3 regions of the Paenibacillus allorhizoplanae genome follow, and region 2 is predicted to be linked to each of the others. Evidence: predicted binding sites of a transcription regulator. Region 2 holds the regulator's gene; each other region holds the start of a gene.
The links. Region 2 encodes NrdR, which represses ribonucleotide reductase genes. Its sites were predicted from a motif close to AACACNATATATNGTGTT; they were not measured.

Region 1 (10,537 bases), on a different contig from region 2:
AGTTGGGGAAGCGATGCTTTTTCTTTTTTTAACTACTAGGCTCTCGCCTTAAGCAGGTTCATTTCAGTTACGCAAACGCCGCAGATATAACGTTCTTTGAATTCACTGACATTTTCCATGCTTCCGCAGAACACACATTTCGGACGATATCTCTCGAGAATGATATGGTCACCCTGTACAAGAATTTCTACAGGATCTCCCTCGTTCATTTGGTATCGCTTTCGTAACGATTTAGGTAATACGATTCGTCCCAATTGATCGACTTTACGTACGACTCCAGCTGGCTTCATCATAGGACTTCACCTCTCTTTTCCCAGACGTTTTCTACACTTCCGGCAATTTCACATCGACCAACATTTCCATATCGAGCTTACCGATACTATTCGCCGTCAATCATGAAATTCCTTCTGCTAAAGCCCCAAAAACTTTCTTTTCTTGCCAGAAATGTCGGTTGAGCGACAAAAAATATAGGTCATGAGTCTCCCTACTCAAGACCTACAAATCCTGTTTGGCGTAATCCCTCATATAAAATAATAGCCGCAGAGTTGGAAAGATTTAATGATCTTACCGCGTCGGACATTGGTAACCGGATTAAGGTGTCCGGATGCTGACGCAGCAGCTCCTCTGGCAGCCCTTTGGTCTCTTTACCAAACACGAAGAAATCGCCATCTTGGAAGGCAAAATCAGAATAACGTTTGCTAGCCTTCGTCGACGCAAAGAAGAATCTATGCCCCTCATACGCTGCCATAACTTCATCGAAAGAATCGTGGTAGTGAATCTTCACCGAATGCCAGTAATCTAAGCCAGCTCGCTTCAGGGTCTTATCATCGGTGTCAAAACCAAGGGGTCTCACCAAATGAAGATGAGCACCTGTTGCCGCACATGTGCGAGAAATATTGCCTGTGTTCGCAGGAATCTCGGGTTCTACTAATACAATATGAAAAGCCATCTTTATTCATTCACCTCATTCTCTATCCTATTATAACCTGTGTCCGATTGCAATTTAACACTGGGTTAACTTTATCTTAATATCGCGATGATAGTGGTACGTCATACTAGAGTTATCCTTCATTAAAAGGAGCCTTGCTAACAATGAAAAAAAAGATATTAATTGTTGATGACGAACCTTCCATCTCCATGCTCATTGAATTCAACCTGAAGCTTGCCGGTTTCGAGGTACATTGCGTATTCGACGGAGAAGCTGTCTTCGGTGCCATTCAATCATTCCGCCCCGACCTCATTGTCCTTGATCTTATGCTGCCCAAAATGGACGGCTTACAGGTATGCCGCAAGCTGAGAAGTCAGAATAACCTCGTACCCATTATTATGTTGACGGCCATGCAAGACCTTACGGATAAAATAGCTGGTCTGGACAATGGTGCGGATGATTACATGACGAAGCCTTTCTCACCGCTCGAGCTCGTCTCCCGCATTCAAGCGATTCATCGTCGCATCCAGACCCTGCCTTCTACGACGGAAGAAGCACCGATTGCCATCGGCCAAATCTCTGTCAAAGCCGAGCAACGCGAAGTGACGATGAATGGTGCACCGATCGAACTGACACCAAAAGAATTCGAACTGCTTCTTTTCCTCTGCAAGCATCGTGGGAAAGTGTTAAGCCGACAACAACTGCTTCACGGCGTGTGGGACTATCACTTCCTTGGGGATACGCGTATCGTTGACGTCCATATCTCTCATCTCCGTGATAAGATTGAGCAAAATGCCCGTCACCCTGAATATATCATGACCATCCGCAACGTCGGTTATAAATTGACGGAACCTGTTATTAAGGAGTCTTACGCTTAAGTTAGGACTCCAACAAGCAGAACATAAAAAAGCCTCATCCACATAGCAACTTGGATGAGGCTTCTTTCTATTGACCTTTCAATTCTGCAGCGGCTTGTTCTGCTTGCTTATGCTCCAATGATTCGGTCAAGCGCTCTTTGCTCATGAGAACCGCTGCTACAACAGCCAAAGCTGTTGGAATCAATGCCCACATGAATGTATATGAAATCGAGGATGATAAGCCTGCTGTAATTTTATCAAGTACAGGTGTAGGGATTTGAGCACGCATTTCAGGTGCCAGAAGTACCCTAGGGTCACTAAACGCTGGATTGTCAGCCATGTTGCCTTGCCCGCTTCCAGCAAAAATCTCCTTGAGCTTCGCTGTGAAATCATTCCGTTGAATGATTCCGAATAGTGTAATCCCTAAAGTCATACCTAAGGAACGAACGAAAGAGACTGTTGCATTCACAGAACCACGCTGCGACGGATCAAAGTGATGAATCGCCGCATTGGAAAGTACGGAGAAACTCGCACCGATCCCAACACCAACGACGATCATGCACATTGTCACATACAAGCGGCTTGTATCCGGTTCAAGCTGTGTCAACATGTACATACCTGCTGCTAGAATGACAACAAAGACCATCATAATGTTCCGGTATGGCATCTTATTCATTAAGAAACCGCCGCCTACCGCTGAGAATACAGAGCCTACCATCATCGGCAAGAGTACGAGCCCTGAATTGGTCGCTGTTCCGCCAAGTACACCTTGAATATAAATCGGAATATACACAGATGCCGTGATAAAGCCCATCCCGCTCAATAATCCAAGCGCATTACTCGTCGTAAACAAACGGTTCTTAAACATCGGGAATGAAATGATCGGTTCGATTACTTTTCTTTCAATGATGATAAAGCAAATCGTTAGCACAGTGAAAGCTGCAAACAATCCGATAATTAAGCTGGAATCCCATGCATATTTATTTCCACCAAGCTCAAGGGCAAACATCATGCTGACAACGGCACCAACCAGCGTAACGGCACCCCACCAGTCGATCTTCTGTTTCGTATGAATCGGTGATTCTTTGTAGTAGATCGCAATAAAAATAAGGGCCAAAATACCAAGAGGAATATTGACATAGAATACCCAATGCCAGTTAATATAATCGGTAATATAAGCGCCAAGCAACGGTCCGAAAATACTGGACAAACCGAATACCGCACCGAACAAACCGCCTAACTTCCCGCGTTGTTCGACAGGTACCGTATCAAACATGATCGTGAACGCAATTGGAATCAGCGCTCCGCCACCAATACCTTGGAGTGCTCGGTAGATACTAAGTTGTACAATGCTTTCTGCGGTACCACACAAGATGGAAGCTGCCAAGAAGACAATTAATCCAAAAATGAAAAACCGTTTGCGCCCGAACATATCGGACAACTTCCCAAAAATCGGCATACCTGCCATTTCAGCAACCATATAGGCCGATGTTACCCAAACAAACTTATCCAGACCACCAAGATCTCCTACAATGGTTCCCATCGCGGTGGCAACAATTGTATTATCCATTGACGCCATTAACATGGCCAAGAGTAGACCTGCTAGGACGAAGCCTACTTTATTATTTGAACTCGTCATTCGTACACATTCCTTTACGATTTGTTTTCGCCTTACACCCTGAATTTACAAACATATTACAACTTGCGTGTCTCTTTCACAATGGCACCCTTCTTCTTCTCTAAGTGTACCTTATATTCTACTAGATCGACTTCACAACCAGGACCGAGGACAACTTGGTTGCCTCGCACAACTTTCGCTCTCGTGTGCTCCACGTAGATATCATCCCCTTCAATAACCGATACCGTTACCTTGGCATGCGGTGAGGGTCTGAAGAACAAGCTAAACGGATGAAGCAAACTCGCTTTGCGAATTCTAATTTTCTCTCCGCCAATCTCTTTCGCCGTTGAATCTTGGAAAAGTCTAATGTTGATCTCTCCTGCGTTCAGTAGTCCCCCAACATCAAACATTCCCTTTAGATTAAACACATCGACTTCGCAATCCCCTCCTGCAGCGATATGCCCTTTAAGTGCAATCATGGTGCCTTGCATATGACCTTTCACTTCAATCGTCCCTGAACCAGTAAGTGATCCAATTTCTGCATCACCACTGATACTCACCGTCCCCGAATTTTTCATTGTATCGCTTCGAACATTTCCCGTCAATGAAAAAGTCCCCACAATGCCCGCTTCGCCTGCCTGCAAATTACCTTCCATCTCTAATGTTCCGATACATTTCAGAAGCCGGCATTTCGTATCGCCTTCAATGATGCCTTCTCCCACAATTTTCATTCGATCATACAGGCCCCCTGCCGCGGTAGAGCTGCCCGTAATCTTCAAATTACTAATTAGCGAACGTTTGTTTGTATCTATACCCATTGTACCTCAAACCCTCCTCTCTTTGCTACACTTTTTCACTGCGTTTCACCTTAGATTGCTTATCTTGCTCGAGCTTTGCCGTATATTCGATGAGTCCAATCTCACAACCAGGTCCAATTGTAATATCCGCTCCTCTTACGACATCAGCCGTTGTATATTCCAAGTAAATATGGTCGCCTTCGACGGTTTGAACCGTCAAATGATTACCAATCCCCAGAGGCAGAATCTTCAACCAACTTGCCAAGCCAATGCCTCGCTGCTTACGTATTTGGATTCGTTCTCCGCCGATCTCTGAAATTTTACTATGCCCATGCAAGGTAACAAGGATCGTATCGGCATTAAGCGTGCCCACCTGCAGCTTACCATTGGCATTAAACTTCTCCGCCTCACAGTTGCCTGTTATTATTGAAGCGCCATTAATTTCAAGGCTCTCGCCCGCATAATTGCCCTCAATCTTGACTTTGCCATGAATTCGGGTACGCTTGGCCTTCAGACTCCCCTGAATCGTTAGCGTTCCATGCAATTCTGCCATTTCAGATGTAACACTGCCATTCACTTCTGCACGCCCATTTAGCGTAAAATCGGAGCATATAACGTCCCCTTCCAGACGTCCAATGCCGTCGATTTTAACTGTACGGAAGCTCCCGCCATTAGATGATCCTATTCCGGAAATCATCAATTTACGCTTCAATTCTGCTGTGTGCATAGTGTCACCTCCTCACGTTGTTGTTATTTTCAGCTTCAGTTCTTCAATCTTCTTCGCCACCTGCACGCGGAGCACAACCTTCACGCCTTGCTCGAAGAATAATTCACTGCCTGTCGTAACCAGTAGACATAAAGTTAAGCCCATCTTACGTATATAAATCAGATCACAAGGCTTACCTTCGAACTTGGCATATTGCTCTTTCATCGTTAGAAGTAAGTATTTCCCTTCATCGAGGCTCATTTCACCGGATTGTAAGCAAGCCTCTAATAGGAACAGAAATAACGTATCTTCAAAGCTGTATACCGCAGTTGCTCCCAAAAATGGAGATGCATAATCTATTGTTTGCTGAGAAACAATGTTTCGTTTAATTAGCTCTACTTTGTCTATTTTCATGTCATTTGGCAGGCTTGAAAACACATCCGCTAATTCATCCAGCGATAAATCATCTTTCATATTTACAATTTTATCGATACGCGCCAACATCTGCCCCTTCGGAAAGAACGTTTCCTGCCCGGTAAACGCTGATTTTCGTATAAACCATTCCTCAGGAACTAAATTTTTGCGTTTCCAGCGGTAAAGTTGCCCATAAGATATGCCTGTTAGCTCGAGTAGCTCTTTCTTCGAGATCAAATCTTCATCCAATGTACATCCCTCCTTTGCCATTTCAATGTAACATAACAATGTTACGCAGTAAATCAGCCTTGAGACTGAACTAAGCTCAAACAAAAAAACCACCCAGTCGTCACAGGTGGTTTTTCTTTCATCTATATTACTTAAAATACAAAGTCATCGTCCGTCAAAGCCTCAACGTGAATCGTGCGCACATAACCATTGCCTTTTTTGGAGAAAAAGTCATGCTGCTTCGTCTTCGTACTCAGTCCGTTCAATACAATCGGGTTGATATCCTCTTCCGGGAACATTGGTTCAACGCCTAGGTTCATAAACGCCTTGTTCGCGTTGTAGCGAAGGAATGCTTTCACTTCGTCTGCCAGTCCCAGCGGTCCGTACAGACTATCCGTGTAGCCTTCTTCATTCGCATGTAGCTCTTTCAATAACGCACACAACGTCGCGTACGCCTCTTCCTGCTCGGCAGGGCTTAGCTCCGCGTAGACTTCTTGTGCCAGCACACCTATGTACAACCCATGGATGCTCTCATCGCGTAGAATCAAGTCAATGATCTCGCCGCTGCTCGTCATTTTACCTTGGCCAGCCAAGTACAACGGATAATAGAAACCGCTATAGAACAAATAGCTTTCTAGCAGAACTGATGAAGCCATCGCTAGATACAGCTCTTTGGTCGTATTAATATTCTCATAGTAATGTGAAATCTTATTCGCTTTAAACTGCAAGTGTGGATTCCGCTCCACCCATTGAAACAGCTCGTTAATCTCTTCTGTCGTAGACAGCGTTGTAAAAATCGAACTGTAAGACTTCGCATGGATCTGCTCCATCATCCCCATGAAGCTAAGCACTGCTTTGCGCTGCAGCCCATCCACATGCTCAAGGATCTTCGGCATCCCGACGCCGCCCTGCATGGTATCCAGCAACGTCAGACCGCCAAGCACTTTCATATATAGCTCACGCTCAACGTTGCTGAGTGTAATCCAAGACATTTTATCATCAGACAATGGAATTTCTTCATCTGTCCAAAATTGCATAATATTTTGATTCCAGAACGTAATTGTAAAATCATCATCAGGCCGGTTCCAATTCACCGCTTTTTTGACGATTGGTTTATTGATCGTTGGTGCACTTGTCATGAATGGTAGTCCCCTTCCTACTTATACTGAGCAGCTTACACATTCCTCAACGGATAGCTGGTTGGTTCTTGTGTAGTAGAGCGATTTAAGTCCTTTGTGTGCCGCATACAGGTATAATCTAGCAAGTTGTCTTGTTGAAACATCACTGTTTACGTGTAAAATAGTCGAGATCCCTTGATCCACATGCGTTTGAATCTCCGAGATAAGGTCAAGAATCTTGAATTGATCCATTTGATAAGCGGATTTATAGTAGAAGAAATTGTCACGTGCCATGAATGGCATCGGATAATACGTTGTCGAATTCGCATACGTACGTGTCTCAATCGGTTCAACAATTGGCATAACGCTGGATGTTGAATTTTGGATATACGAGATGCTTTGCGTCGGCGCTACTGCCAAACGGTACGCATGGTAAAGACCGTGTTTCTGAACATCAGCTTGCAACGCTCTCCAATCGTCTGGTGACGGAATCGGCATGCCTTCGAATAATGCTTTCACTTTATCCGAGAGTGGACGGTAATCTATTTCTGTGTAACGGGTAAAATAGTTCCCATTTGCATATTCCGATAGCTCAAAGCCTTCGAAGGTTTGCCCGGATTCTTTGGCAATCTCCATACTTTTTTCGATGGAATAGAAATTCATCGCTGCGAAGAAGGTGCGAACGAAATCCTTTGCTTCAGCACTCTCGTAAGCAATTTTGTTTTTGGACAAATAGCCGTGCAAATTCATAACGCCAAGACCGACAGAATGCAGCTCACGATTCGCTTTGGCAACACCCGGCGCATTGTGGATCGTCGTCATATCACTCACCGAAGTTAGGGCAATCATGCCTTCGTGCACGGTTTCGCGCAGCTTTTTACGATCCATCACATTGGCAATATTCATCGAAGCTAGATTACAGCTGATATCGCGAAGAATGGTGTCTTCTTGACCGTAATCATTGATTTCGGACGTTTCCTGCAGTTGGAAAATCTCTGTACAAAGATTGGACATTTTTATCGTCCCAATCCCCTTCAGGGCATGATCCTTATTCGCATTCGTACGATTCATCATATATGGGTAACCGGATTCCAGTTGAGTAGTCGCAATTTTGGTCAGCATATCACGTGCATTCATGATGACTTTCTTCTTTACTTTCGGGTTCGCTAAGAGTTCATCATACATCTCATCCATGTCCAGATCATCCATATGCTTGCCATAGGCTTGCAGAACCGTGTAAGGAGCGAAAATATGTAGAGGCTTGTTCTCCTCAGCCAACTTATAAAACTTATTAGGTACAATAAGTCCAATCGAAAGAGTTTTCAAACGGGATTTCTCATCCGCATTAATTTTCTTACTATCTAGGAACTCCATAACGTCCCAGCCGAAAATGTTGTAATACGCCGCGCCTGAGCCCTTGCGTTGACCCATTTGATCCGCATAGGAGAACGCATCCTCCATTAGCTTAAGAACAGGAATAATTCCTTTCGCCGCGCCTTCAACACCTTTAATCGTTTCACCGCGCCCACGAAGCTTCGATAGGTTCACGGCAACACCGCCGCCAATTTTGGACAACTGCATACAAGTTGCTAATACATAGTTGATGGAGTTCAAGGAATCATCCATTTCTAACAAGAAGCACGATACTAATTCGCCACGACGGCTCTTGCCTGCGTTCAAGAACGTAGGTGTCGCTGGCTGCAAGCGCTGCTCCATCATGGATAGGGCCAGCACGCGTGCTGTCTCTGCGTTTCCGCGACCCAAGTACAGGGCTACGATCGCTACGCGATCAGGGAAATGCTCGAGGTATAACGTCTTATCGTCACTGCGTAAAGCGTAATCTGTATAAAATTTCGAAGCTGCCATATACGATGCGAACTCGAATTGATTGTCATGTGCCACTTGATACACGCTGTTAACTTCATCTTCGGTGTATTTGTCATAAACGTTCTCGTAGAAGTTATTGTCGATCATATAACGAACCTTCGAAGAGGTATCGGGGAATGTGAGGCTTCGGCTGTGGACTTCTTCTATGAACACCTTAACAGCTTCTTTATCCTTCTCTAATTGAAAAAAACCATCCGTACCACGTTGCATTAATTCATTATTAAGTTCAATGTGCCGCAATTGCTTGTACCCCCTGAACAAATCGTTCTACATCATTTTTCGTGCCGGATAATTCAAATTTGGTTAATACGGGAACATCATAAAGTGCTGAGATCGTATCTGCGCTTTTGGCGAAGCCGTCTCCCCAGTTGCGATTACCGCTTGCTGCAACGCCTTGAAGACGAGAGGAATTACTTTCTAGGAAAGAAGCTACCTTGGGAGGAATTTGTCCAAAACCAGTTGTATACGTCACGAGTACGAATGGCTCGTCCATTGTCATCGCTTCCTCAATTTGTACCGCGGGCATCTGGAGCTTCGCAATAAAACGGCGAACATTTCCAGTCTTCGAATCGTAAGCAATCAACATATAGCTTCCGTCTCCTATCATTCTCAATTCTCTCTATCTTGTGTCTTCGCTTGCGGGTAACCTATATGTAGTAAAGATACCAATTCTATCGTCTGTCATTCGCGAGTTCATCTACCCATTAATCGACAGAATCTGCATTTGTTTCACGACTCCGTAAACGGTCAAAAAAGCTTGAAACCTGCGGTTTCACTTGATTTCCGGCTCGATTTGGGCCTTCTACTAGCAATCTCGCAATGCGCTTTTTATCACGACATCTAGTTGATAGATTCAAATTTATATCAATATATTGTGTTTGTCAACGAGCAAAACGACCTATTTACAATTCCAAAACACGTAATCCTAGACGGGGCGTGGCTCGATGGGTTTAGAAAAAATATTTTCATTTTTTACTTGATTTTTTCGGATATGTCGAAATGACTAGGACATTCCTCCTCTACTAGATCTAGTCCAAACTCATCTTCTAATTACCGCTTTTAAACCTGCTCAGTGACCCTCTACAGGCTTTTAAACCCCTCGGTCGAAACTACATGCCTCAGCACAAAAAAAGCTATTCACGCGCACACGAGGGTGCCATGAATAGCTTAATTCATTTTCCTAGCTGTTGCGTTGTTGGAAATCTGTCATGAAATCAGCGAGTGCTTTACATGATGCGTAAGGAACTGCGTTATACGTGGAAGCACGTAAACCACCGACACTGCGATGACCTTTCAATCCAACGAACCCTTGCTGCTCGGTTTCTTTAATGAACTTCTTCTCCAGCTCTTCATCTTGCAAGCGGAATGTAATATTCATCGCAGAACGGCTTCCTAGATCTACCGGTCCACGGTAGAAGCCATTGCTGCTATCAATTGCGCTATAAATAAGGCCTGATTTTTCTACATTATTCTTCTGAATAACCGTCAATCCGCCTTGCTCTTCAATCCATTTCAACACCAGATTCACCATATAAATGGAGTATGCTGGCGGTGTGTTATACAAGGAATTGTTTTTGCTATGCGTTTCATAACGCATCATCGTTGGGATTGTTTTTGGCAGATCAACGAGTAGATCGTCTTTAATAATCGCAACGGTCACACCAGATGGTCCAAGGTTCTTCTGTGCTCCCGCATAGATCATGCTGAATTTCGAAACGTCGACTGGGCGGCTCAAGATATCACTGGACATATCACCGATCAGAGGAATGTTGCCTGTTTCCGGAAAGCTTTGGAATTGCGCACCTTCAATCGTCTCATTGGACGTGATGTGCAGGTAAGCTGAATTCGGATCTAAGTTAATGTCACTCAATGCAGGAATTTTCATAAATTTCTGTTCTTTCGAACTAGCCGCAAGCGAAACTTCTCCGAATAGTGCTGCTTCTTGCACAGCCTTCTCGGCCCAAGCGCCTGTCAGCACATAGCT
Region 2 (10,537 bases):
GCTGAAGAGCCGCATGCTGCTTCAAGTACACGATGAGCTTGTCTTTGAAGTGCCAGCTGATGAGCTGGAAACGATGAAGGAGCTGGTGCCTGAAGTCATGGCAGCTGCGCTGAAGCTGGACGTTCCTTTACGTGCAGATGTTGATTTCGGTCTAACTTGGTATGATGCGAAGTAACAAGGGGTCTAGTGGTATGAACTGCCGCTCCCAACACCTAGAAGGAGGTGCGCACCTTGCCTGAGCTACCCGAGGTGGAAACCGTCAAACGAACACTGAATGAGTTAATTACAGGAAAAACGATCGCCCATGTTGAGGTTAGACTGCCTCGTATTATCCAAAAGCCGGACGATATTCAGCAGTTTGAAACGCTGCTGCAAGGACAAACCATTGAAACGATTGAACGAAGAGGGAAGTTTCTTCGCTTCGTGCTCACGGATTATGTGATGGTCTCCCATTTGCGTATGGAAGGTCGCTATGGCTTGTACGCAGGCGATGATCCGCTAGAGCCGCATACGCATGTTTTGTTCCGTTTTACAGATGAAAGTGAGCTGCGGTACAAGGATGTGCGGCAATTCGGCACGATGCACTTGTTTCCGAAGGGGGATGAGCTTACGCAGCCACCATTGGTGAAGCTCGGTCTTGAGCCGCTCGATGAGGCGTTCACCCTCGAAGCATTCCGCGGGGTGATTGGTCATCGAGCTACGAAGATCAAGCCGTTGCTGCTCAATCAAGCATATATCGTGGGTATCGGGAATATTTATGTAGACGAGTCCCTCTTCTTAGCGGGGATCCATCCCGAACGGGAAGCTTCCTCACTGAGTAAGAAGGAGTTAGCCTTGTTGCATGAGGCGATTATTCGTACCCTCCAAGAATCCGTTGAGGTAGGCGGATCATCCATTAAATCCTATGTGAATGGACAAGGCGAAATCGGCCTTTTCCAGCACCAATTAAACATTTATGGCAGACAATCACAGCCATGCAAAACGTGCGGCCAGGAGATTGTGAAAACCGTCGTGGGAGGCAGAGGGACACACATATGTCTCACTTGTCAACCTTTGAAGCCCAAGCGGTCGCGAAAGAAGTCCTGAGAAATAGGCACGAGAAGCGTACCCTCCCCATATGATATGGAGTACTTAGCCTAGGTAACAGCCCATATGGCTTGTTATTTGGGTAAAACGCTTAGGAGGGTTTGTATGCTTCCTGTCATATCTCTGCTCATTTTGGCATTTGCAGTTTCTTTGGACGGTTTCGGTGTTGGTGTGATGTATGGGTTACGTAAAATACGAATACCCCTTATCTCAATTGGAATTATATCGCTTTGGTCTGGTATCATTATTTTTACTTCGATGCAGATCGGCGTTTTGATGTCTTCCTTCATGTCCCCTGGGTTTGCTAAGCGGATAGGGGCGCTCATTTTAATCGGTATTGGCGTTTGGGCTCTTGTTCAAATGAGACAAGGGCAGAAAAACCAAACGCAACAAGAGCAAACAGCTGCAACGGCAGATCAAGCGATGGTTAGCAGCATGCCTTATGGAGAGATTCGCAACTCTGGTTACGTGGAGCCGGTGACGTTCGATACGTTACAGCGGACCAAAGAGATTCTAAGTATTGAGCTGAAACGTTTTGGGCTAGTGATTCAAATTTTACGAACGCCTTCCATAGCGGACGTAGATAAATCAGGCAATATTTCAGCCTCTGAGGCTACTTTGCTCGGCTTAGCGCTGTCTTTGGATGCCTTCGGAGCGGGAATCGGCGCTGCGCTTATTGGCTTCGTGCCGTTACTGACGGCTTCCGTCATTTCAATTTCAAGCGGCTCCTTACTTGCAGTCGGCTTGCGGATTGGTTTCCGATATGCAGAAATGAACTGGATGAAGAAGCTGTCTATTCTCCCAGGCTGTGTACTTATTGTCATGGGACTTTTGAAAATGCTATAGTTCACTCACAATGAACCTTTAGGAGAGAATCGCTTATGAATATCGGCTTAACTGGAGGTATTGCTTGTGGAAAAAGTACGGTTAGCCGCATGCTCGTTAGCCGTGGCGCACTTTTAATCGACGCCGATCAGATCGCTCGTGATGTCGTCGAGCCTGGCAGCCCTGTTCTCGAACAGGTTGCTGCGCATTTTGGACAAGCTGTGATTGGACCCGATGGATCTTTGCAACGTAAGAAGCTTGGTGAAATTATCTTTGGATCGCCTGAAGCGAGAAAGCAGCTAGATGGCTTGTTGCATCCCCCAATTCGGGCAAAGATGCGTGAACAAATGACTTTGTATGAACGGGACTTCCCCACCAAACTGGTGGTGGTCGATGTTCCTTTACTCATAGAATCGAATCTGGTCTCAATGTTTGAGGAGATCATGGTTGTTTACATTCCGCGTCACTTGCAATTGGAGCGCCTGATGCAGCGAGATGGCTTGTCAGCCGAGAATGCTCAGCTTCGACTTGATGCACAGATGTCGATTGAGGAAAAACGAAAGCTAGCCGATATCGTGATTGACAATAGCGGAACTTGGGAAGAAACCAACATGAGGGTGGAGCTGTTCTGGGTAGGGAAGGGATTGGCATGACGTTCTTTCGGAAAAAACGAATGTTTGCTCTTCTGCTTATCGCATTTATCATGATTCTCTTCATGAATAGCGCAATTATAGGTAGAAAGCTATATCCCATCTACTTTCAGCAGGAGATTAAGCAAAGCGCGGCGAAACACAATATAGACCCATTTCTAATTGCAGCTATTATTCGCGTCGAAACGAATTATAAATATCATTTAGAATCAAGCAAAGGGGCATTAGGGCTCATGCAGCTTATGCCTGATACCGCTGACTGGATTGTTGAATCCTCGAATCTAGGGCCTCATACACAAGAAGATTTGCTTCGAGTTGATATTAATATTTATTTAGGGTCATGGTATCTTAATTGGTTAATTAAGCATTATAATGGGAATTTAGTCTATGCCATTGCAGCGTATAATGCAGGTCAAGGTAATGTGAATAAATGGAAAAACGGTAACGTTTGGGACGGTTCTGAAGACAATATTCGTGATATTCCATTTGGTGAAACCCGTCATTATGTGCAGCGTGTTCTTTATTACTATGAGAAGTATACGAAGCTATACACGGACACGGAGCAATGGCAGGGTGCAGATGCTTAAGTTAGCCCCACAAAACAAAGAAGCATTGGACTAGCTCCGAGTGGAGCGCAAAGTCCAATACTTCCTGTTTTGCAGAGTCAAAAGCGTGTGTTATTCAAGATTACTTGAATTGACCTGCTAGAGATTGTTCTGCGATTTGCACCAGGCGACGAGTAATGCTACCACCAATAGATCCAGTTTCACGAGAAGTCATGTTGCCATAGTAGCCATCTTGTGGGATAGCGATACCTAGCTCCTGAGCTACCTCGTACTTCAACTGATCCAAGGCTGCATTAGCTTGTGGAACGACTAAAGTGTTGCTTGAGCTCATGTCTGTTCACCTCCTTGTCGGTTGGTAAATCTATTGTGTGCAGAACTCCAAACTTCAAGACATGTAACATATGGTAAAGATATTCTCAAGTGAGAAAGGAGATGAAAGCGAATGAAATGCCCGTTCTGTGACCATTCTGGTACGAAAGTGCTTGATTCCAGGTCTGCCAATGAGAATAAATCCATTCGTCGGCGCCGTGAATGCGAGAAATGCGCGCGAAGATTCACAACTTTCGAAATGGTAGAAGAAACACCTTTAATTGTGATTAAAAAAGATGGAAGTCGGGAAGAATTTAGTCGAGAGAAAATTTTACGAGGCTTAATTCGTGCTTGTGAAAAAAGACCTGTTTCCATGGAGCGGCTAGAAATGCTTGTCTCCGAAGTCGAAATGCAGCTTCGTACGACGGCACATGCTGAAGTCGATAGCCTTGGCATTGGTGAAATTGTGATGGAGCAATTGTACCCCGTCGATGAAGTGGCCTACATTCGCTTCGCCTCTGTATATAGGCAGTTCAAGGACATTAACATGTTTTTGAAGGAGTTAACGCAAATATTGGGAAAGCATGATGTCGGGCTGCTTCGAGACAAAAAAGCAGCAACTGCATGCTTCTAAGTAAAAGCCGCGTCATCTCATGAATGATTTCATGAGATGACGCGGCTTTATTTGTTTTTGAGCTAATTCGTATGAATCGTTGTTGTGACTACCAGATTGTTCGTAGTTGATGTGGAGGAAGAGGCGGCTGTGAATGATAATGTTTCTAAATTGACAGTGACGCCAATCGTGAGTCCAGTATTAATGACTAAACTGGCAGTTGATAAAGTCGTCAAGTAGCCTAAGAGAAGGGCACCATTTACAAATACGTTGTAATACCCATTGCTTCCAGGAACCGTAAGGCTATTGGCAGGCAGGTTAGCGCCTGTATCGTCTCTAAAGCTTGAGGAAAGAATCGTTGTCACGCCTCCGAGAATGTTCCCTAATACCACATTAGCTGTGAATCGTTTGACAGACGGGGTAAGGGTCGTGGTCGTCGTTGTTGTAATACTTCCTGTAACTACACTAGTCGCTGTCAAGTGGAGGGTAATCAAGTGTTCGCTCATGGTTGTCCTCCTTTCAGGAAGTGAACATATCCTATTCTAGTATTTGTTATATGATATGTTAGAGACAGCTAGTTTGCTTGGGAAAATTTGAGGGTGACACGAATTGATTTGTTTTTTTTCGAAATGTGACAAAAAATAAACAAAAGACAGCGGCAGATGCGCTGTCTTTTGTTGCTTCATCGGAGAAAAGTCAATAACGACGCGCTCTCATGAGCTTTTGAAAAAAAATTATTCTCATGACATCAACCGACTGTATTTTTGAGAGCGATAAGGCATAATTCGGTTATTGAGTGCGTTTGTCCAATTCACTTCGCAGAAAATGAATAAATCGGACGGCTTCATCAGATGTTAATAGGTTGCCGCTGAATGAAAAGGAGAACATGTCCAAAATATCATCATCAGGGAGATGCAAGTTATCGATTAAATGCTTTACGTCTATGCTCATGTTGCCGTCAATTACCATTTTATTCATGAAGCTGATTCCTCCTTTGTCGTACTGCCATTATCGGATGGAGGCGGTAGCTGGCTGACATATTGGACACTAGACAGGATTGCCAATTTAGTCCCTTTAGCTTTGCGTCACCACTTTTCAGCGGTTTTGCCCTTATCATACCGATAACGTCTTATATGAAAACTATATCACAGGTTAGGTTTAACGTGCTATTAATTACATTAATTCGAAGGATGGTTGAAGCATATGTCCGTCAATAGCCCAAAGTCTAGTAAAATTATTCATGAATTGGATATTGTTAAGGTGGCGGAGGCGCTTGGTCTGGATCAAGCTCGTTTACTCGCTTATGTCTATAATCGTCCAGAGGCTATTCACGCTTATGTGCTAGATGAGCCAACTGCTCCTTCGGATCCTTCCTAAATGTAAAAAAGCACCGCAACATGGAAGTTGCAGTGCCTAATGCATGGTATTACACCATGATTTTACAAATATCGTTCGTGAATTCAACTGGATCCTGCAGCGGCAGACCTTCGATAAGAAGAGCCTGATTGTACAAGAGTGCTGTATACAGGTTCAATTTCTCTTTATCCTTTTCAAAAGCATCCTTCAAGGAAGCGAACACGTCATGATTGACGTTGATTTCTAATACTTTCTCTGCCTTAACATTCGGATTGTTTGGCATCGCGTTCAAGATTTTTTCCATTTCGATGGTGACATCACCATCTGTAGATAAGCATACCGGATGCTTTCTTAGACGCTTGGAAGCTTTAACGCTTGTCACTTTACCAGCCAATAAGCCATTCATGTAGTCGAATAGATCTTGATTTTCTTTTTTATCAGACTCAGAATCGTTGGCGTTATCCTCTACATCAATACCAAGATCCCCGCTTGAAACCGATCTGAATTCCTTCTCTTTGTAGGTCATAATCATTTTGATTGCGAACTCATCAATATCATCTGTGAAGTATAAAATCTCATAGCCTTTGTCAGTTACAAGCTCCGTTTGCGGAAGCTTATCGATTCTTTCCATCGACTCACCGGAAGCATAGTAAATGTACTTCTGATCTTCTGGCATTCTAGCTACATACTCGTCCAACGTAACAAGCTGTTTCTCCTTGGAGGAAGAGAACATTAAAAGATCCTGCAAAAGCTCCTTATGCGTGCCGTAGTCGCTGTAAACACCGAATTTAAGCTGTCTGCCGAAGGACTTGTAGAATTGCTCATATTTCTCTCTCTCGTCCTTCAGGAGGCTTTGAAGAGAGCCTTTGATTTTGCTAGAGATATTCTTCGCAATTAATTTAAGCTGACGATCGTGCTGCAGCATCTCACGGGAGATGTTAAGTGATAAACTTTCGGAATCAACCATCCCTTTGACGAAGCTGAAATAGTCAGGAAGCAGGTCCGCACATTTATTCATAATGAGAACGCCGTTTGCGTAAAGCTCGAGGCCTTTCTCGTATTCTTTGGAATAGTAGTCATAAGGCATGTTTTCAGGGATAAAGAGGATCGCTTGGTAGACTACCGCGCCATCTGCACTCACATGAATATGCTTAAGCGGCTTGTCGAAGCCGTAGTGTTTCTCATGGTAGAACTTCTCGTAATCTTCAGGAGTAAGTTCGCTTTTGTTTTTGCGCCAGATTGGCACCATGCTGTTCACGTGCTGCTCTTCTTGATAGTCCTCGAATTCACTCTCGCTGCCTTCTTTGAGTCGCTTGCCCGTGATGTCCATTTTAATAGGATAACGGATGAAATCTGAATATTTCTTGATGATCGCTTTCAAGCGGTACTCGTCCAAGTATTCGTCGTAGTTATCATCTTCGGTATTCGCTTTAATGGAAAGAACAATCTCCGTACCAATTGAATCCTTCTCGGCTGGTGCAATCGTGTACCCGTCTGCGCCATCGGATTCCCATTTATAAGCTGTGTCGCTGCCAAGGGCTTTACTCGTTACTGCGATGTGATCAGCGACCATGAACGCGGAGTAGAAGCCTACCCCGAATTGGCCAATAATGTTGTGGCCATCTTTAGCTTCGTTCTCTTTCTTGAAAGCAAGAGATCCGCTCTTCGCGATAATCCCCAAGTTGTTCTCAAGATCTTCTTTCGTCATCCCGATACCTGTATCGCGAATCGTTAAGATGCGATTGTCTTTATCGGCTGTAATTTTGATGAAGTAGCTATCTTTGTCAAAAACGAGCGAGTCGTCTGTAAGTGCCTTGTAGTAAATTTTGTCAATCGCATCGCTGGAGTTGGAGATAAGCTCTCTTAGAAAGATTTCACGTTGTGTGTAAATCGAATTGATCATCATTTCCAAAAGACGCTTGGATTCGGCTTGAAACTGTTTCTTTTCCACGGATAGATCTCCTTTCGATATGTAGCAAGGATTATATAATTAGCACTCGCACGCTGTGAGTGCTATACACTAACTTTATATCATCCCTGAAATTTAATGTCAATTGGCAAGGAGAGAAATTATGTGAAGTTGCGGGTAGTAGAGGGCGCGAAGGGAATGCCTGAGTGCAAGTCTTCAAGTCCTCAACTCATCTTGCGCAGTCAACAATGCAAAAGAGCACTTTTGGAATAGGTTTCCTCTCCGAAATTGGAAATTGATGCAAAAAGGCATCAATTTGGTGTGATTTGAGGAGATTCTCTTGAAATTCGTGAAAAAGGTTGCCTATTTGCACGCATTTGCCAATTTCGACCATAAATTAGTGAAAAAGGTTGTATAATTGCATTTTTGAGAGAGTGAGGTGGGAGAGAAAGTGGAGAAAGAGAGAGCAATTCGCCAGCTTACTCCACATGTGCTCGCCATCCACTACACTCCACCCGCCACAGACAAGCACCGGACTCCTCATACTACAGACCAGCTACCGCACTTCGCCATCCACTACACTCCACCCGCCACAGACCAGCTATCCACTCTTCCCCACCACCAATCCCCACTTAACACACTACATCATGCGTATATGATCCCTTTTTACTAACTCATAACGAAGCACATGTTTGCCTTCAGCTCCTTTGTGCGGGATGAACCAACCTTTGTCGCAGAGTGATTGGAGCACTCGAACGGTTGAGCGGTAGTTGATATCTAGATGTGTTCGAACATCAATTGGACGGAGTGGCCCAGCGAGCGTATAAGCAAGCCTAATAATTTCCCGTTCCATCACATTGTCTAGACTGACAGGTGATGTGATAGCCTGAAATCGACTAATCAACATGCGAAGCAGCGTGATGCATAGGTCAGGGCGATTCGCGACGTCATCATATGAAAATGAAATCACCTGATACCCCATCGCTGTCAAAAAGGTTTCCCTGTTCAGCTCATTGCAGTATTTCTGCCTGTCCATGTCTCGCACGTGCGGGCCGTATCCTTTGACCTCGATGATCAATTTCACAAATCTCGTCAGCCAGGCGAAGTCGCAGAAATACGAACGTCCACGCCAATCCAATACTTCGAATTCTGGGTGTAACTCATCGAAATTTCCTCGGAGGTCCCACCAGACTCTCTGACAGAATAGTTTTTCCGCCTCCTGATGCCCACGTTCTAAGCGGCCTCTGCGTTCTCTGGTTCTGCGGTCAAGATGGTTTTGAATCCATACAGCATGCATTTCCTCGAAATTCATATGAGCTTTCCCTCCTTTAAAATGAGAAAAACGCCCCTGTTCCACTCATGAAAAATGGACAGGGACGTTCTTCGCCTCTTGCAAATAAGTATAAAGGAAATCCCTGATTTCACGAGGGAACATTTTCGACATTTCTCCGCCTTATATGATAAAATGTGACATATTGGAGGGATGTCACATGGATATTAGACGAATTTTAGGTCTTCCTGAGTTGTTAGATGTCAAAAAAGTCGCATGTGTTCAACCTCACCCTGATGACAATGAAGTTGGGGCGGCAGGAACTTTATATGAACTTGCAAAGCGCGGTTGTGAAATCGTTTACATTACCGTTACGGATGGAAGTGGCTGTGGTTCAACTGGCGAGGTAGAACCAGAAGCGATCGCAGCGATTCGCCGTGCAGAGCGGTTGGCCGCTGGGGATATTTTGGGTGTGACCAAGCATATTGCGCTTGATTACCCGGACATGGGCAGTTATACCGAAGAGGAACTGCTAGCCAAGTTGATTCCGATTATCCGCGAAGAGAAGCCGGATTTGCTGATGACCGTAGATCCTTGGATGCCATATGAGGCTCATCCGGACCATATCAAGACTGGGAAAGCTGTAGCTTCGGCCATGCTCTTCTCGTCAAATGAGATCCTATTCCCTGGATCCAAACCACATGATGTCCCGCAAATCGCGTTCTATGCGACGTCTCATCCGAACACCTTCATTGATGTATCGGCCCATTGGGAAACGAAAATCGCGTCCATCCTTGCCCATAAGAGCCAATTTGACAACGTTAATTGGCCCTTGGTTAAGGGGTATTTTGACTATCAAGGTGTTCAATTGTACTCCAAGTTGAAGCAAGACCCCGATGCCAAAGGATATGCGGAAGCTTTTAAATTACTTACGTCCCACCAACTGCACTTCTTTCCATCCGCACTATACAGCTAACAGCTACATATGACGAAGGAGGCAAGTCCAATGATTTCATTATCAAAAAAAAACTCGCCTACAGCTCGAATCAAATTGGACTTAGCATCTTATGGCAAGCGTTTAGCGCCATTGCTATTTTTTATTACGTTACGGTGTTGAATGTTTCCGGCACTTCGATTTCCATCGAAATGATCATTTACGGTATCCTGAATGCCTTGTTCAATTTGGCTGCTGGGTATGTGAGTAATCGTACGAAAACACGCTTCGGCAGACGTATTCCGTATATTTTGTTTGGAAGTCTACCGTTTGGTGTGCTATTCTTCTTCCTCTTTAATCCTCCTTCGGGCAGCACGACGATGTTGTTAATTTACTTTTTCACACGTTCTTCTTCGATTTGATCTACTCGTTCATTGGACTTAACACAGGTTCGTTATTTCCGGAGATGTATCAAACCAAGAAGGATCGTTATCATTGCCGATGCTTATTCTTGTGATCGCCTACATGTGCCTGCAAAATATCAGTCCTCCCGAGAAGAAGCTAGAGGCGCGAACAGTTAGGAACTCAGAAAGCTATGAAACATATACAGATTTGGTGAGGCTCCCCTGATGGTCGACGTATGGTAAAGGTTCCAACCTGCAGGCTGGAGCTTCATTCCTGCCGCGGCGATGCTCATGGACGGCGACGGGTTGTATCCTAGCTTGGACGCGGAAGTGTGTACGATATAGCCTACTAAGATGGGGAGCAAGGGTACAGTGCTGGACCGCACGTTGTGCAATTGCCTCGTTGTGATAGATTGGCCACGGAAGTGACCTAAATGAACGAGAAGAGCCTCCCGGAATGGGAGGCTCTTCTGTGTTCTAGGGTAGGCTAATTGCCTCAAGTCGGTGTCCGATCGCTGAACAGTAATACCCTCCTCCAACGTTTAACTGTAAAACATACAGTTAATTTTAGCGCTTTTCCGCTATTTCCCCGATTAACTGTAGAACATACAGTTA
Region 3 (10,537 bases), on a different contig from region 2:
CACAACAGCCTCTGCCGCGACAGCTACTGGAGCAACTTCCGGCTGAGCCTCCACTTTTACTTCTTCCTTCTTATCCGAGCTTGTGCTTAATACCTGGACATCACGGCTGCCATCGCGGTAGATCGTTACGCCTTTACAGCCCAGATCATACGCCAATTCATAGAGTCGTTTCGTTTCTTCAACCGTGAAATCAGCTGGACAGTTAGCTGTCTTAGAAATGGAGCTATCCACCCACGTCTGAATAGCTGCTTGTGCACGAATATGGTCTTCAGCGGACAAGCTCATGGAGGTAACGAAATAATCCGGCAGATCTTGATCTGGATTCGCGTCTTTCCAATTCTGCGCAATCGGCACATACTGTTTATCGAAGCCTAGGCGACTTTGACGATAGTACTCGAATGCGAAGTAGGGTTCGATCCCTGTCGATGTGCCAACCATCGTTCCGGTACTTCCCGTTGGCGCTTGGGTAATTACTGTCACGTTACGCATACCATTCTGATGAATGGCCGCTCCAACCTCAGGATATACCTCTGTCATTTTGCGCATAAAGCCGCTTTCCATAAATTTATCCTCGATAAAGGCTTGGAAGGATCCCTTCTCGCCTGCAATCTCAGATGAAGCTAGATACGCTTCTCTCGCCATGAACCCATAAATCTTGTCCAAGAACTCGAGTGATTCAGGGCTGCCGTACCGTATTTTCAAAAGAATCATAAGCTCCGCCAGACCCATCGTACCTAGTCCTACCCGGCGCTCATTTTGCTGATTCACCCGATTTTCTTCAAAATGATACGGTGTTTTGTCAATGACATTATCCAGAAAACGCGTTGAATAGCGCACGACGGTAGCAAGCTCTTTCCAATCGACGTCGTGCTTCTCTGCATCATAGAACTTCGATAGATTGATCGCCGATAAATTACAAACGCCCCAAGCCGGAAGCCCCTGTTCCCCACATGGATTCGTGCAAATGATTGGATTGAAGTACCAACTGTTGGACATCTGATTGTAATATTCCAAGAAAACTACGCCAGGCTCAGCGGATTTCCATGCCGACTCAATAATCGAATGCCAAACATCACGCGCGCGAACCGTGCGATAAGGCTTAACCGCCTTGCCTAATTTCTTCCACGCATCTAAGTTACCATCCCACAGCTCATTGTATTCTGGATCTGTCGTATCCGGGAACACCAGTTCCCACTCCAAATCTTCCTTCACTGCTTTCATGAAGCCATTGCTGACACACACGGATAAGTTTGCGTTCGTAATCTGCCCCATGGTGGACTTCACCGTAATGAAATCCTCCAAATCCGGATGCCAATCATTAATCATCAGCATTAACGCCCCACGACGGCTGCCACCTTGCTCGATCAAGCCTGTCGTATAACTAAATAATCCGCCCCAAGAGACAGCACCGCTGGACGATCCATTTACACCTTTCACCACAGAACGTCTTGGACGAAGCGAAGACAGGTTGATCCCAACGCCACCACCGCGTGACATAATTTCCGTCATTTCGGTCAACGTGTTCATAATCCCACCGCGACTATCCTTCGGTGAAGGAATAACGTAGCAATTGAACAAAGTCAATTCATCACTCGCATCCGCGCCTGCTGCAATACGGCCCCCAGGTACAAGCTTCCAATCGTTCAGAATATATCTGAACTTCTCTGTCCATTCCTGACGCTTCTCCGCTGTCTTCTCAACCGAAGCCATCGCGCCTGCCAAGCGATCCCACATTTCTTCCGGTGTTTTCTCCATATTTAACGTTAGCTTCTCAACTGCAGATTCCACGGTTTCCCCACTGCGCGTTCGAACTTTCACGGTATTTCCTTCACGACTAATAATTTCGCCAACCTCTTTTGCTGGGAATTTAGGATCATCCTTGGTCAAAACGAGGACGGTATCCCCCACCTTCGCATGACTCGTATCTGCGTTCTTAAGTGCGTAGCGATCCAAAAAGATTTTCTCACTTAATCCCGTTAACTTCTTGCTCTCATAAACATTCCCCATGCCATAAGCCTCCCAATAGACTACATATTCAGCTGCATTTAAGATAGTCGCTACAAGAGTTAGTAGCCCTTATTTCACAATATATGGTAGTGCCAAATAATTATACTACACAACATATGGATGTACCATTGGCAAAAGAACCAAATTCACTCTAGTCACGAATTTACTAGCTTTGACGCGTCTCTCATCCTTTGTTAACCTATAAGTAGGATACCACATCAGAGTATTATTTAGAACATATGTTCCATAATTATTTTATTCCTAAGGAGTGCACCCACATGTATTTTTATAAAAATGAATTCGTACATAAACAAGTCATTCAAATCTCACCTGATGATCGCGGCTATTATTTCGGAGACGGCATTTACGAAGTATTCCGCGTCTACAATGGACAAATCTATGAAGGCCCAGCACATATGCAGCGACTCGAACGAACAGCTAGTGAAGTACGCCTTCCCTTACCGCATACGAGTGAAGAAATCCTATCTATTTTAAACAAGCTCATTGGGCACAACAACCTCATCGAAGGCACGGTTTATTTGCAAATCACTCGTGGAGAGGCTCCTCGCGCGCATCCTTTCCCTACACAGGCTGAGCCGGTTTTACTAGCCTATTGCTCTGAGGTCAAGCGTCCCTTAGCCACCATTCAGAATGGCATCAAAGCCGTTACACAACCTGATATTCGCTGGTTACGGTGCGATCTCAAGACTTTAAATTTGCTGCCAAATGTCCTAGCGAAGCAAGCTGCACTTGATCATGGTGTACAAGAAGTCGTGCTTCATCGTGAAGGAACGGTGACCGAATGCAGTGCCTCGAATCTAATGATGGTGAAAGATCAGGTTCTCTACACGCATCCTGCCAATCATTTAATTCTACATGGTATTACACGTGCTGTCGTACTCCGAATTGCGCATGCCTTACAACTACCAGTCAAGGAAGAAGCTTTCACAACGGAACAACTTCTTCAGGCGGATGAAGCTTTTATCACAGGTACGACGGTAGAAATTACACCAATCCTTCAAATAGACGGCCAATCGATCGGTTCTGGTTCACCTGGTCCAACAACTCAGAAACTTCAAGCTGAATTTGAACGAACCTTCCTCAATTAGAAGGCGCACACGCCTCAACCACACAAGGGCAGCCCTAGTCATCTCATCTGGCTTCTAAGGCTGTCCTCCTTTTTGTGTACAAGCCTCTTCTCTTCATTTGCATCTCTTCATTAATGCATCTCTTCACTCGCATCTCTTCACTCGCATCTCTTCATTCCCCTCCCGACAAATCTTTACAAATAAATCACAAATTCGGATAAAACAATTGACGGAAACCCATGAGCCAATTAAACTATGGTTAATTATAAAAAGAACTTGGGCACTCCGCACCATCATACTTTGCTGAACAAAAGCGTTAAAGTGGTGCGAGAGCACTGCGTCCAAGCAATATCTTGGAACTTCGAGAGGGGTAATTTTGTTGAAAAAGAAAGCACTCACATCCATCGTATTATCCGCAGCTATTATGTTAGTAGCAGGTTGTGGTCAAAAAGCTGAGCCAACACCTGTAGCAGGCGGCGCAGCGTCAACAACGCCAGCAGCTACAGCAGCCGCATCCAAGACTTACAAGATTGCGATTTCACAAATTGTTGAACATCCATCCTTGGATGCAACACGCCAAGGCTTCCTTGCAGCACTTAAAGATGCAGGCATCGTAGAAGGCACGAACTTGAAAGTGGACTTTAACAACGCACAAGGTGATCAACCCAATAACTTATCCATCGCTCAAAAAATTGCTTCCGCAGACAACGATCTTGTACTTGGTATTGCAACGCCATCCGCACAAGCAGTCGTGCAGCAAGTGAAGAAGGCTCCAATTCTTTTCGCAGCTGTTACAGACCCTCTTGCAGCTAAAATCGTAACCAACGTGGACAAGCCAGGCGGTAATGTATCCGGAGCTTCCGATACGAATCCAATGGCCATTGCCCAATTGATGGACTTCGTTGCAGCTAATATGCCGAAGATTAAGACAGTTGGTCTTGTCCTGAATGAAGGAGAACCAAACGCTGTCATTATGGCCAAAAATGCTGAGCAATCTTTAACCAAGCATGGGATCAAGCTCATTAAAGCACCTGTTACGAACACATCAGAAGTTAAACAAGCAGCACAATCTCTTGTTGGACGTGTAGACGCATTCTTGATTACGCTTGATAACACGGTTGTTAGTGGTGTGGATGGTATCATTCAAATCGCGAACGAAAAGAAGATCCCATTCTTCTCCAGTGACCGCGATACCGTTGAAAAAGGTGCCTTCGCAACAGTTGGTTTCAAATACTATGATCATGGTTACCAAGTAGGTCAAATGGCTGTCGACATTTTGAAAAATGGTAAAAAACCAGCCGACATGAAAGTTACCGTGCCTGACAAAATGGATCTCATCCTAAACCTAAAGGCTGCTAAAGCACAAGGCATCGAAGTAACGGATGCAATGAAAGCCGCAGTAAAAGATAAAGAGAAAAACATTATTCAGTAAAGTATTCAGACACTAAAGGGGTGAACGTCACTTTCGTTCACCTCTTTTTTTCAAAGTTAGGAGGAATAATGATGATGGATTCAATGACTGGTGCCGTCGAGCTAGGACTTCTCTATGCGTTGATGGCGCTAGGTGTTTATGTTACGTTTCGTATTCTTGATTTCCCTGATCTAACCGTGGACGGTAGCTTTACAACAGGCGGTGCCATTGCTGCGATTCTGATTGCGAATGGCTATTCACCGCTTCTTGCTTGTTTAGCCGCTTTTGCAGGTGGACTTGTGGCTGGCGCTTGTACAGGACTGCTTCATACGAAGGGTAAAATTAATGGGCTTCTGTCCGGGATTCTCATGATGATTGCCTTGTATTCAATTAATATGCGTATCATGGGCAAGCCGAACATTTCGCTTCTTGGCGTAGATACGTTGTTTACTTCCATGTCACCAATTACCGTTGTTTTGATCATTGTGATTGTATTCAAATTGTTGCTCGATGCGTTCCTGCATACCGATCTGGGTCTTGCCCTCCGTGCAACTGGGGACAACGCACGCATGATTCGCAGCTTCGGTGCCAATACGGACCGGACCACGATTCTAGGCTTGAGCTTGTCAAATGGATTAGTGGCTTTATCCGGTGCACTTATTGCGCAGCAATCAGGCTTTGCGGACATCTCGATGGGTATCGGGATGATCGTGGTCGGACTAGCTTCCGTTATTATTGGGGAAGCGATTTTTGGGGCTCGCTCCGTTTTCCAAGCGACACTCGCTGCTGTACTCGGTTCCATCGTGTACCGAATCGTTGTCGCATTGGCGCTTCGAGTCGACTGGCTGAAAGCGTCTGACTTGAAGTTAATTACCGCGATTATCGTCATTATCGCGCTCGTTCTCCCTTCCGTGCAGCGAGCGATCAAACAAAAAGCGAATGCGAAGAAGCGCTCTGCTGAGCTCCTCGAGCTCGCGCTGCAAATGAACAAAGGAGGTGAGCGCTAATGCTGCAGCTCTCGAACGTTTCCAAACTCTTTAACCCTGGTTCTGCCGACGAGAAAATTGCGCTCATCGGTATCAACCTAACCCTCAAGCCCGGTGACTTCGTCACGGTCATCGGCAGTAACGGCGCCGGTAAATCGACGCTGATGAACATCATTTCCGGTGTCATGACCCCTGACGCCGGCGAGGTCGCTATCAATGGTGAAGTTATTCACCATCTGCCTGAATACAAGCGCAGCCAGTGGATCGGCCGCGTCTTTCAAGACCCCATGGCAGGGACGGCTCCTCGTATGACCATCGAGGAGAATCTCGCCATGGCGTATGCCCGCGGCAAGAAGCGCGGGCTCAGCTTCGGCACCAACGCGCGGAAGCGCGCGCTGTTCCTGGAACAGCTGCAGCGCCTCGGCATCGGCTTGGAAAGCCGTCTGCGCGCGAAGGTCGGTCTGCTCTCCGGCGGCGAGCGACAAGCCCTCAGCTTGCTAATGGCAACGTTCACCGAGCCGCAGATTCTGCTACTTGATGAGCATACAGCCGCGCTCGATCCCTCACGGGCTGAACTGATCACACGATTGACTGAGGAAATCGTGCGCGAAATGAAGCTGACCACACTCATGGTCACGCACAATATGGAGCAAGCGATTCGTCTCGGTAATCGCCTGATCATGATGGATAAAGGTCGCATCATTCTTGATGTGAACGAGGAACGGAAGAAGAACCTCACGGTAGCGCAGCTTCTCGGTGAGTTTGAACATATCAGCGGCAATAAGCTGGCGGATGACCGTGTCGTACTCGGGTAATTAAAGAAGGACAGTCATTAGCGTAGATTATTCTACCTAATGACTGTCCTTTTATTTGGAAGTATACCGATGAATCAGCTAACTGTAAAAACTCCAGTTATTTTAGATCATTTTCGGTCAATTGCTTGGATAACTGGAAAACCTACAGCTAATCCAGCGAGTTTTGACCAAGCAGCCAAGATTGGCTGATATTACCTGTATAAAATCCATTTATACTACATCACCATCATGGCAAGGACTTCCTACCTGGCCAACTTTTCGCAACCATTAACGTCGTAAATTCCACTCATCCGTGCCATATTTCTCTTTCACCAATCGCTCCGTAAGTTCTACCTCATAATCCGTCAAAGACGACTCGGCAAGTTCGACTCCAAGGCCTAGCGCGATTTCACGCCGGAACGCTTCCTCAACTTCGCCTAGTGTAACTTCCGCTTTGCCTTGCGCACGCAGCAATTCATTAATCGCCACCGCTTTCTTCAGAAAGCTTTGTTTCATGCGATCTGCCACCTTCTCATTGGAGAAGCGCAGCATCCGAAATAATTGATCCGTATCCATATCCAGCAAGATCGAGCCATGCTGCAACACAACGTTTTTCTGCCGAACCTGCGCGCTGCCAGCGACTTTGCGACCTTCCACAACCAACTCGTACCATGAAGGTGAATCGAAACATGCCGCAGAGCCAGCGGAGGCATACTTCTCTTTTTCCTCATCGCTTGCCAACTGCACCATTTCTGCTGCTAGGCCTAGCGCACGAAAACCTTGCAATAACCCCTCACTCAACACGCGATAAGCTTCTGTCACATTGCGGGGAATGCCTGGATAATCCTCAGCAACGATGATGCTATACGTCAACTCCTTATCGTGCAGCACAGCTCTCCCGCCAGTGGGCCGTCTCACAAATCCGATTCCCTCGTTCGCTACCGCTTCCTGATCCACTTCTGCCGCCTTTTGAAAATAACCAATAGATAATGTAGCTGGATTCCATCCGTAGAAACGTACCGTTGGCGGAACTTTGCCTTCGCTGTGTGCGGTAAGTATCGCTTCATCTAAAGCCATATTTTCAGCAGGAGATCGATCCCCTGTATGTATAAATCGCCAAGCTGTCATCTCATTCGACTTCCTTTCGTGTAGCACGTCACTTTTTCCCAAAAACTAATCTCTATCATAGCATATTCAAGTTCAGCGTTCGACCTCTGACAACGTCCCCTAGTAAAACTCTTACATGGGAAAAGTTATGAAAGATTCTTCTCTGGACATACTAACAAGTATGCGACGTTTGCGAGGGTAGGCGCAGTATCAGAACGTTTAGGAGGGCAAAGCCATGCGTCAACATGATCAGCAAGAGAACATTCGCCCCATTCATAAACAGCTGGATATGCATTTTGAGAGGGACTGGTTTACCGAGCTGGACAATCGTGTACGTGGAGGAGGTCCTTGGGATGACTGGACCTTATATCAGCTTGCCTACGAATCGGAAGAATCGGGGCTTATTTCTACGTTTGATGATATGCAATGCCTTGCGCATTTAGGGACGCTAGAACCTATGGCGCATCAGATTGATACAGCGAAACGAGTGCTCAACGAGATGCGTGGACGGGCCATTTTGGCCGATGAGGTTGGACTTGGGAAGACGATTGAAGCTGGATTAATTTTAAAAGAATACATGATCCGCGGGCTTGTCCGCAAAACACTCATCCTTGTACCCGCTTCCCTTGTGCTGCAATGGGTTCGGGAATTGAATACCAAATTCGGCATCCCTGCCGTTGCGCATAAAAAAGCCTATATGTGGCAGCAAGCGGACATCATTGTCGCCTCGATGGACACAGCCAAAAGGGATCCGCATCGCGAGATTGTGATGGGCCTTGAATACGATATGCTCATCGTCGATGAGGCGCACAAGCTGAAGAATAAGAAGACGACCAACTACACGTTCGTTAACGAGCTGCGCAAAAAATACTGCCTGCTCCTCACAGCTACGCCTGTGCAGAACGATCTCAAAGAGCTCTACAATCTGATCACGCTGCTGAAGCCAGGTCAGCTTGGCGGGCAGAACAGCTTCAAGAGCAACTTCGTTGTTGGCAAACGGACACCGAAGAATGAGATTCAACTGCAGCAAGAGCTTTCTAAGGTAATGATCCGCAACCGTCGGGGAGACGGGGGTGTTCACTATACGAAGCGTATTGTGCGTAATATCCCCCTCACGCTCTCGGATGATGAGCAGGCGCTCTATGATGGGGTTACGAATTTCGTCCGAACACGCTATTCCGAAAGTGGCGGCGATCTCAGCTCCATGCTTTCTATGATTACGCTTCAGCGTGAGGTCTGCAGTTCGCGAGACGCTGTTTTTATTACGTTGGTTAATTTATTTAAAAAGACAGCTGAAGACTCGCCAGTACGCCCCAAAATTTGGGAGCTCGTTGAGCTTATTCGCAGCATTAAGTCCAATAGCAAAGCAGAAACGACGATGCGACTTATCCAAGACATCAATGATAAAGTCATTATTTTCACGGAGTATCGGGCATCGCAAGAATATTTATTGAACTATCTCAAGGAACATAAGATTACGGCCGTCCCCTATCGCGGTGGCATGAATCGCGGCAAAAAAGACTGGATGATGGATTTATTCCGAAATCGGGTACAAGTACTTATAGCTACCGAGGCGGGTGGCGAGGGTATTAATCTGCAATTTTGCCACAACATGATCAACTTCGATCTGCCGTGGAACCCAATGCGCGTAGAACAACGGATCGGTCGGGTTCATCGCCTCGGGCAAACGCATGATGTGAACATTTACAACTTATCCACAAGGAATACCATTGAAGAACATATCCTTTCGTTATTGCACGAGAAAATCAATATGTTTGAATTAGTAATTGGGCAGTTGGATACGATTTTGGAGAAAATCGAGAAACGCGGCTCGCTTGAAACATCCCTGTTCCGCATGGTGATGGAAGCCGGCTCCGGCGAGGAAATCCGTCGTAAAATCGATGAACTCGGACATTCCATCAGCGAAGTAAGAGAAGAGATCGAACAAAATCCGCAATATGGCGCCAAGTTCCAAGACATTCTTGATGCTGTAGGCGGTTCCCAAGGTGTGGAGGTGGGCCCATGAATAAACGAAACATCCACTCGTTCGTGATACGTTTTCTCGAAGCCTACGATTGTCAGATTCTAGAGAAAACACCTGCCTCAGTGACGGTTAAGCTCTCTCCCGAGGCAGATCGGGAAATGACGGGCCGACCTTACTATTGGAGCTTTATTGAGCGAACAGGTGCTGCTGCGGAAACAATGACGTATAAATTCGTGATCGATCCCGAGCAAATGAAACTGGAAACGAAGCCGAAACCCGCTGCTATAACCGCTGTCCAGAGCCCTCCGTCCACTGGTTATGGGCCATCTGGTACAGGCGGTGCTGGTGCTCCTGCAGGTAGTGCGCCGGACAGCATACTCGGCCGTTATTTCGGCTTCGTTCCGACGACCATCACTACACGTGTACCACAAGATGATGTCACCTTCGGCAGCCGACGACTTGACCAGATCTTCGGTATCGTCCGCGAGCGTGGTCGGTTCATACATGTATTCGAAGAGCCCTTCCCAACAGGTGCGACGTACCATGCCTCCCTCGTCTACAATACGTGGCTCTGTGTGAACTACAAGGTTGAGCTTCTCTGTGATCGCAAACGTACAGAAATTCATTCCCTTGCGATTCAGCTGGGCACCGGTGAAATTCGCGAGCATTTTCATAAGCAAATGCTAACAAAAAGTCTGTCGCCGAAGCTCCCTGCGAATAGTCATATTTTACCGGATACGATTTCAATTCCGAAGGCCATCAATGCCCTGGAAATGATGCTCGAGCGTAAAGTCAGCACCTACGACCACCGCTGGGCCGATGAAGCGAATGCCCGGCATCGCAGTGAAATCGATCGTGTGGAAGGCTACTACAACGGCCTTTTACTTGCAGCAGAACCTGACAAAAGAGATGAAATCGAAATTCAATGTCGGAATCGCTTGGAAGAGATCGATTGGCAGCATAAGCCACGGATCGCTGTATCCGTCATCAATGGCGGACTATTTCACTTAAATGCGAGCCGAAACGCGTCCAGAAACTGACGCAAGTCGCTAAAACCTCGCAAATAACCCGCAACAGGTTCTAACATTCTTTTTAAGGCATACGCATTACAATAGTCACATACACTAAGAGGTTAGCGAGAGGCAGGTGAACGAAGATGA

Region 1: nrdI (class Ib ribonucleoside-diphosphate reductase assembly flavoprotein NrdI) is a predicted target of NrdR. The motif match lies at 9,415-9,432, and genes of this name have one in related genera.
Region 3: L6I86_RS23170 (adenosylcobalamin-dependent ribonucleoside-diphosphate reductase) is a predicted target of NrdR. The motif match lies at 2,081-2,098, and genes of this name have one in related genera.

What each region holds. Positions count from the first base shown of each region.
Region 1 covers NZ_CAKMMW010000011.1:59,162-69,698, forward strand. Annotated here, with positions in the region: gene L6I86_RS18630 (AbrB/MazE/SpoVT family DNA-binding domain-containing protein) at 36-290, opposite strand; gene trmL (tRNA (uridine(34)/cytosine(34)/5-carboxymethylaminomethyluridine(34)-2'-O)-methyltransferase TrmL) at 485-949, opposite strand; gene L6I86_RS18640 (response regulator transcription factor) at 1,093-1,806, shown strand; gene L6I86_RS18645 (MDR family MFS transporter) at 1,874-3,424, opposite strand; gene L6I86_RS18650 (hypothetical protein) at 3,481-4,221, opposite strand; gene L6I86_RS18655 (polymer-forming cytoskeletal protein) at 4,247-4,927, opposite strand; gene L6I86_RS18660 (YhbD family protein) at 4,940-5,569, opposite strand; gene nrdF (class 1b ribonucleoside-diphosphate reductase subunit beta) at 5,701-6,687, opposite strand; gene nrdE (class 1b ribonucleoside-diphosphate reductase subunit alpha) at 6,709-8,793, opposite strand; gene nrdI (class Ib ribonucleoside-diphosphate reductase assembly flavoprotein NrdI) at 8,780-9,139, opposite strand; gene serC (3-phosphoserine/phosphohydroxythreonine transaminase) at 9,734-10,537, opposite strand, start outside.
Region 2 covers NZ_CAKMMW010000003.1:199,543-210,079, reverse strand. Annotated here, with positions in the region: gene polA (DNA polymerase I) at 1-175, shown strand, start outside; gene mutM (DNA-formamidopyrimidine glycosylase) at 232-1,086, shown strand; gene L6I86_RS07235 (MntP/YtaF family protein) at 1,192-1,932, shown strand; gene coaE (dephospho-CoA kinase) at 1,968-2,564, shown strand; gene L6I86_RS07225 (lytic transglycosylase domain-containing protein) at 2,561-3,148, shown strand; gene L6I86_RS07220 (alpha/beta-type small acid-soluble spore protein) at 3,249-3,458, opposite strand; gene nrdR (transcriptional regulator NrdR) at 3,570-4,070, shown strand; gene L6I86_RS07210 (DUF4183 domain-containing protein) at 4,133-4,555, opposite strand; gene L6I86_RS07205 (hypothetical protein) at 4,839-5,027, opposite strand; cyclic di-GMP riboswitch class I at 5,070-5,168, opposite strand; gene L6I86_RS07200 (hypothetical protein) at 5,253-5,426, shown strand; gene htpG (molecular chaperone HtpG) at 5,476-7,356, opposite strand; gene L6I86_RS07190 (DUF559 domain-containing protein) at 7,955-8,626, opposite strand; gene L6I86_RS07185 (PIG-L deacetylase family protein) at 8,805-9,560, shown strand; gene L6I86_RS07180 (MFS transporter) at 9,509-9,940, shown strand.
Region 3 covers NZ_CAKMMW010000016.1:102,145-112,681, forward strand. Annotated here, with positions in the region: gene L6I86_RS23170 (adenosylcobalamin-dependent ribonucleoside-diphosphate reductase) at 1-2,007, opposite strand, end outside; gene dat (D-amino-acid transaminase) at 2,286-3,116, shown strand; gene L6I86_RS23180 (ABC transporter substrate-binding protein) at 3,475-4,527, shown strand; gene L6I86_RS23185 (ABC transporter permease) at 4,599-5,513, shown strand; gene L6I86_RS23190 (ABC transporter ATP-binding protein) at 5,513-6,307, shown strand; gene L6I86_RS23195 (lipoate--protein ligase family protein) at 6,575-7,414, opposite strand; gene L6I86_RS23200 (DEAD/DEAH box helicase) at 7,629-9,419, shown strand; gene L6I86_RS23205 (YqhG family protein) at 9,416-10,417, shown strand; gene L6I86_RS23210 (hypothetical protein) at 10,534-10,537, shown strand, end outside.